One region of the Streptomyces sp. NBC_01454 genome, then DNA from elsewhere that is predicted to be linked to it. Evidence: predicted binding sites of a transcription regulator. Region 1 holds the regulator's gene; each other region holds the start of a gene.

What was found. Region 1 encodes HrcA, which represses chaperone genes, less so after heat shock. Its sites were predicted from a motif close to TTNGCACTCNGNNNNNCNGAGTGCNAA; they were not measured.
Region 2: a site for HrcA is predicted at 1,184-1,210, ahead of groES (co-chaperone GroES). Genes of this name have one in related genera too.
Region 3: a site for HrcA is predicted at 999-1,025, ahead of OIU81_RS21535 (FmdB family zinc ribbon protein). Genes of this name have one in related genera too.

Annotation. Positions count from the first base shown of each region.
Region 1 covers NZ_CP109460.1:5,639,357-5,641,619, forward strand. Annotated here, with positions in the region: gene OIU81_RS25000 (MBL fold metallo-hydrolase) at 1-185, opposite strand, end outside; gene hrcA (heat-inducible transcriptional repressor HrcA) at 381-1,397, shown strand; gene dnaJ (molecular chaperone DnaJ) at 1,398-2,263, shown strand, end outside.
Region 2 covers NZ_CP109460.1:4,672,827-4,675,089, reverse strand. Annotated here, with positions in the region: gene groL (chaperonin GroEL) at 1-592, opposite strand, end outside; gene groES (co-chaperone GroES) at 727-1,035, opposite strand; gene OIU81_RS20805 (FtsW/RodA/SpoVE family cell cycle protein) at 1,538-2,263, shown strand, end outside.
Region 3 covers NZ_CP109460.1:4,836,898-4,839,160, reverse strand. Annotated here, with positions in the region: gene OIU81_RS21540 (MFS transporter) at 1-923, shown strand, start outside; gene OIU81_RS21535 (FmdB family zinc ribbon protein) at 1,038-1,388, shown strand; gene OIU81_RS21530 (S-methyl-5'-thioadenosine phosphorylase) at 1,504-2,263, shown strand, end outside.

The DNA.
Region 1 (2,263 bases):
CCCAGCACCCCGCGGATCGTCCGGCGCAGCTCCGCGCCGTCGCGAAGGGTCGCGCCGGTGTCGACGATCATGACGCCGGTGGTCCCCGCGATCACCCCGATCGTCTCGTCCCACCCCGGCATCCGGCGCCTGGTGACACCGTCACCGAGCCGTTCCCAGCCGGCCTCTTCCCAAGCAGTGTGCATACCGAGACGCTAGCGCCCTCGCGATAGCGTTGCCCGGCAGATCGGCCGAACACGGGCATCGGGCGGTTGCTCCGCGCGGCCGCCCTTGCCGTGGCCGTGCTACCCGGCCGTACACTGGCTCCGGGTCTGGCACTCTGCCCGTGTGAGTGCCAGGAGGATCGAGACGCCGGGACGGCCGGACTGGAGGTGCGCGGAATGCTCAGTGAACGCAGGCTCGAAGTGCTGCGCGCCATCGTCCAGGACTATGTCGGGACGGAGGAGCCGGTCGGCTCCAAGGCACTCACGGAGCGCCATCAGCTCGGGGTCTCCCCGGCGACGATCCGCAACGACATGGCGGCCCTGGAGGACGAGGGGTTCATCGCCCAGCCGCACACAAGTGCCGGGCGGATCCCGACCGACAAGGGCTATCGCCTGTTCGTCGACAAGCTGGCCGGCGTCAAGCCGCTGTCCAGCCCGGAGCGGCGGGCGATCCAGAATTTCCTGGACGGCGCCGTCGACCTCGACGACGTCGTCGGCCGCACGGTCCGGCTGCTGGCGCAGCTGACCCGGCAGGTCGCCGTCGTGCAGTACCCCTCCCTGACCCGCTCCACGGTCCGGCACGTCGAGCTGCTGGCGCTGGCCCCGGCCCGCCTGATGCTCGTACTGATCACGGACACCGGACGGGTCGAGCAGCGGCTCATCGACTGCCAGGCGCCGTTCGGTGAGATGTCCCTGGCGGATCTGCGGGCGCGGCTCAACAGCCGGGTCGTGGGCCGCAGGTTCGCGGATGTGCCGCAGTTGGTGCAGGATCTCCCGGAGTCCTTCGAGCAGGACGACCGCGGCACGGTCTCGACAGTGCTGTCGGTGTTGCTGGAGACTTTGGTGGAGGAGACCGAAGAGCGACTGGTGATCGGCGGCACCGCCAATCTCACGCGCTTCGGGCACGATTTTCCACTGACCATCCGGCCGGTGCTGGAGGCCCTTGAGGAGCACGTGGTGCTGCTCAAGCTGCTCGGGGAGGCCAAGGACTCGGGCATGACCGTACGTATCGGGCATGAGAATGCCCATGAAGGCCTGACGTCCACATCGGTCGTCGCGGTCGGCTACGGTTCGGGCGACGAGGCAGTCGCCAAACTCGGCGTGGTCGGACCGACCCGCATGGACTACCCCGGAACGATGGGAGCGGTACGCGCAGTGGCACGTTACGTCGGACAAATCCTCGCGGAGTCGTAAGTGGCCACGGACTACTACTCGGTCCTCGGCGTCGGCCGCGACGCCTCGCAGGACCAGATCAAGAAGGCCTTCCGTCGGCTGGCGCGCGAGCTGCACCCGGATGTGAACCCCGACCCGAAGACCCAGGAGCGGTTCAAGGAGATCAACGCCGCTTACGAGGTCCTGTCGGATCCGCAGAAGAAGCAGGTCTACGACCTCGGCGGCGACCCCCTCTCGCAGGCCGGCGGCGGCCAGGGCGCGGGCGGCTTCGGCGCGGGCTTCGGCAACTTCTCCGACATCATGGACGCGTTCTTCGGCACCGCGTCGCAGCGCGGCCCGCGCTCGCGCACCCGCCGGGGCCAGGACGCCATGATCCGCCTCGATGTCGAGCTGAACGAAGCGGCCTTCGGCACGACCAAGGACATCCAGGTCGACACCGCCATCGTCTGCACGACGTGCACCGGCGAGGGCGCGGCGCCGGGTACCTCGGCGCAGACCTGTGACATGTGCCGCGGCCGCGGTGAGGTCTCGCAGGTCACCCGGTCCTTCCTCGGCCAGGTCATGACCTCCCGGCCGTGCCCGCAGTGCCAGGGCTTCGGGACCGTCGTGCCGACACCGTGCCCCGAGTGCGCCGGCGACGGACGGATCCGCTCCCGCCGCACCCTGACCGTCAAGATCCCCGCCGGTGTCGACAACGGCACCCGCATCCAGCTCGCGGGGGAGGGCGAGGTCGGCCCCGGCGGCGGCCCCGCCGGCGACCTCTACGTGGAGATCCACGAGCTGCCGCACGCGGTCTTCCAGCGGCGCGGCGACGATCTGCACTGCACGGTCACCATCCCGATGACGGCGGCGTCACTGGGCACCCAATGCCCGCTGGAGACGCTGGA
Region 2 (2,263 bases), 970 kb from region 1:
GGTAGCCCTTGTCGAAGGCCATGCCCTCGGTGAAGTCGAGCTCCAGGCCGAAGGTGTTGGACTCCTCGACGGTGATGACACCGTCCTTGCCGACCTTGTCCATCGCCTCGGCGATGAGCTCGCCGACCTGCTTGTCCTGGGCGGACAGGCCGGCCACGGCGGCGATGTCGGACTTGTCGTCGATCGGGCGGGCGGTCGCGAGGAGCTCGTCGGACACGGCCTTGACGGCGGCGTCGATGCCCTTCTTGAGCGCGGCCGGGGAGGCGCCCGCGGCGACGTTGCGCAGGCCCTCGCGGACCAGCGCCTGGGCCAGCACGGTGGCGGTGGTGGTGCCGTCACCCGCGATGTCGTTGGTCTTGGTCGCCACCTCCTTGACGAGCTGGGCGCCAAGGTTCTCGTACGGGTCGTCGACCTCGACCTCACGGGCGATGGTGACACCGTCGTTGGTGATGGTCGGGGCACCGAACTTCTTGTCGATGACGACGTTGCGGCCCTTGGGGCCGATCGTCACCTTGACGGTGTCGGCAAGCTTGTTGACGCCGCGCTCAAGGGCGCGACGGGCGTCCTCGTCGAACTTCAGGATCTTCGCCATGGGTTGCTTCAAGTCCTCTCATTGCGATCCTCGGCCACGCAGTGGGGACCGCTGTCGCTCAAACGAACTGCGCCCCTGCCCCGGGTTGTTTAGACGCGGGAACCAGGGGCGCAGATCACGGCAAATCTGGTGACTTACTTCTCGACGATCGCGAGAACGTCGCGAGCCGAGAGAACGAGGTACTCCTCGTTGTTGTACTTCACCTCGGTGCCGCCGTACTTGCTGTAGAGAACGACGTCGCCGACGGTGACGTCGAGCTCGACGCGCTTTCCGTCTTCGACACGGCCCGGGCCCACGGCCAGGACGACGCCCTCCTGGGGCTTCTCCTTGGCGGTGTCCGGAATAACCAGGCCTGAAGCCGTGGTCTGCTCGGCGTCGAGCGGCTGGACCACAATGCGGTCCTCGAGCGGCTTGATGGCAACCTTGGAGCTGGCGGTCGTCACGATCCGACCTCCCCCTTCGGAGATCTCACGGGGTTAACTGTCTGAGGTGGCGACCAGGTCGATCCGTCGTCGCGGGTGCCGGACCTGCCCGTCGCTGTATGTCTGGCACTCCCCACTGGAGAGTGCCAACGCCGAGACTATGACGCGGTTAGCACTCGGTCAAGCGGAGTGCCAGCGCGGCGGGGGGAGGTTCCGCCGTCACCGGTTGACCCGCCCCGCGAAGACGCGACTCCCGGCGCCCGTTTGCGGCCCATCTGGGGCGGGATCCGGGCGGGTTCGGGGCCTCGCTCCGACCGGTTTCCGTCAAATCGGACACACCTTCCCTTCCCTCGCAACCACGTCACCGGCTGCCTCGTCTACCTCCCCGGCTGCCGAACCGGCGAACCGGGCGCACTCCCGGACGGCCGGCGGCCTCGACGACCGATGGCGGAGGACTCCCGTGCGTGGACTGACCAGCGTTCCCCGGGCTGCCGGGCGGCCGGAGAGCGACGCCGAACGCACCATGACGTTCGCCGCGCTGGCCCAGGCACCGGACCGCCGGCGGACCGAGGCGTGGCTGCTCGTCCTCGTCGTCCTGATCGCGGACTTCGGCTACGCCTACACCGGACTGTCGATGACCGGCCGGCTGCCCGGCGGGCTGACCGGCTTCGCCGTCAGCATGTTGTTCGTGGCGCTGGTCCCGCACCTGGTGCTGCGCCGCTACGCGCCGCGCGCCGATCCGCTGATCCTGCCGCTGGCCACGCTGCTGACCGGGATCGGCCTGGTGCTGCTGCACCGTCTGGACGTCACCTATGCGCAAACGCCCCGGCTGAAGATCGCCGAGGCGGCGAGCGGTCAGCTGGTGTGGACGGTGATCGGGGTGGCGACCTGCATCGTCATCCTGCTGGTGCTGCGCGACCACCGCATTCTGCAGCGCTACATCTATCTGACGATGGTGGTCGCCCTGGTGCTGCTGATGGCGCCGGCCTTCTTCGGCGCCGACATGTACGGCGCCAAGCGCTGGATCCTGCTCGGCCCGCTGTCGCTGCAGCCCGGCGAGTTCGTGAAGATCATGATCTCGGTGTTCTTCGCGGGCTATCTCACCGTCAACCGCGATGCGCTGGCGCTGGCCGGACGGCGGGTCCTGGGCGTCCAGCTGCCCCCGGGACGGCAGCTCGCGCCGATCTTCACGATCTGGGTGATCAGTCTGCTGGTGCTGGTCTTCGAACGGGACCTGGGCACCTCGCTG
Region 3 (2,263 bases), 800 kb from region 1:
AGGTCGGCCCCATGGTGCGGGCCCGCTGGGCGGCCCGGCTCGGCGCCGGCCCGCTGATGCCGACCGCCGCCGCCTTCGAGTCGGTGACCGACGAGTTCACCTTCGTGGTCGGCCCGGTGCTGGCGACCGCGCTGTGCACCGGCATCCACCCGGCGGCCGGACTGATCGCCGAGGCCGTGCTGACGCTGGCCGGCGGGCTGCTGTTCGCCGCGCAGAAGCGCAGCCAGCCGGCGGTGCACCGGCCCGGGGCGGGCGAGCGGCCGCGCGTCTCGGCGCTGTCGGTGCCCGGCGTGCGCGTCCTGATCGTGGCGTTCCTCGGCATCGGCGCCGTCTTCGGCGGGATGCAGGTCTCGCTGACCGCGTTCACCCAGCACATCGGGCAGCCCGGCATCAACGGCGTGCTCTACGGGATCTTCGCGGGCGGCAACATGCTCGCCGGGATCGCCTGCGGCGCGATCGCCTGGAAGATCGGCCCGCGGCGCCGGCTGCTGGTCGCCTACGGGCTGCTGGCGCTGGCCACCACCCCGCTGTGGACGGTGACCGCGGTGCCGCTGCTCGGCGCCGTCGGCCTGGTCGTCGGCCTGTGCATCGCCCCGGCCCTGATCACCGGCTACACCCTCGTGGAGACGCTGGTGCCGGCCGCCGCCCGGACCGAGGCCTTCACCTGGCTGACCGGCGCGGTGGCGCTGGGCCAGGCGGCCGCGGCCACCTCGGCCGGTCAGCTCGCGGACGGCTTCGGGCCGAGCACCGGATTCCTGGTGCCGCTGGCCGGTACGGCGCTGGCCTTCACCGTGCTGCTGGCGCTCCGCGCCCACCTGCTGCCCCGCGGCTCGGCGGCGAGCGCCGAAGTGGCCGCCGCGCGCCTTCCGGCCCCGGCTCCTGCCGGCGTGGAGGACCGCGAGCGGGAGCTGGCGCGCGCCTGAGCCGACGTGGAGTCGGTCACCGTTGGGCCGGTCACGGTGGACTGATGGCCGGGAATACTGCAAGATGGAGCGTCGTTAGCACTCATCGAGTGAGAGTGCCAGGAGGAAGACACAGTGCCGACCTACCAGTACCAGTGCACCGAGTGCGGCGAGGGCCTCGAGGCGGTGCAGAAGTTCAGCGACGACGCGCTCACGGAGTGCCCCAGCTGCAATGGACGCCTCAAGAAGGTGTTCTCCGCGGTCGGCATCGTCTTCAAGGGCTCCGGCTTCTACCGCAACGACAGCCGCGGCTCGTCGTCCAGCAGCAGCCCCGCGAAGACCGCGGCCGCGTCCGGTGCTTCGTCCTCCTCGGACTCCTCGGGCTCCTCGAGTTCTTCGTCCGGCAGCTCCGACAGCAAGGCCGCCGCTCCGGCCGCCGCCTCGTCGTCGTCCGGCAGCAGCTCGGGCAGCAGCTCCGCCGCCTGACCCACAGCGTTCCGGGCCCCGCCGTCACCGACGGCGGGGCCCGTTGTCTTACGGCTTGCTTTCGTCCGCGTCACTCTCCTGCCCCACGCCGCCGCGCCCCGATAGTGTGACCGGCATGGCTGACGCGGAGATTGGTGTAATCGGCGGCTCGGGGTTCTACTCGTTCCTCGACGACGTGTCCGAGGTCGCGGTGGACACCCCCTATGGGGCCCCCAGCGACTCGGTCTTCCTGGGGAAGATCGCCGGCCGCCAGGTGGCGTTCCTGCCCCGGCACGGCCGCGGCCACCATCTCCCGCCGCACCGCATCAACTACCGGGCCAACATGTGGGCGCTGCGCTCGCTCGGCGTGCGCCAGGTCCTCGGCCCGTGCGCGGTCGGCGGGCTGCGCCCCGAGTACGGCCCCGGCACGCTGCTGGTGCCCGACCAGCTCGTGGACCGCACCAAGGCCCGGACCCAGACCTACTTCGACGGGGAGACCCTGCCGGACGGCAGCACCCCCAATGTCGTCCATCTGACCTTCGCCGACCCGTACTGCCCCGCCGGGCGGGAGGCCGCCCTCGCGGCGGCCCGTGGCCGGGACTGGGAGCCGGTGGACGGCGGCACCCTCGTCGTCGTCGAGGGCCCCCGCTTCTCGACCCGCGCCGAATCGCGCTGGCACGCCGCGCAGGGCTGGTCGGTGGTGGGTATGACCGGGCACCCCGAGGCCGTACTGGCCCGCGAACTGAGCCTGTGTTACACGTCGTTGACGCTGGTCACCGACCTGGACGCGGGGACCGAGACCGGCCATGGCGTCTCCCACGAGGAGGTGTTCCGGGTCTTCGCGCAGAACGTCGACCGGCTGCGCGAGGTCCTCTTCGACGCGGTCGCCGCCCTCC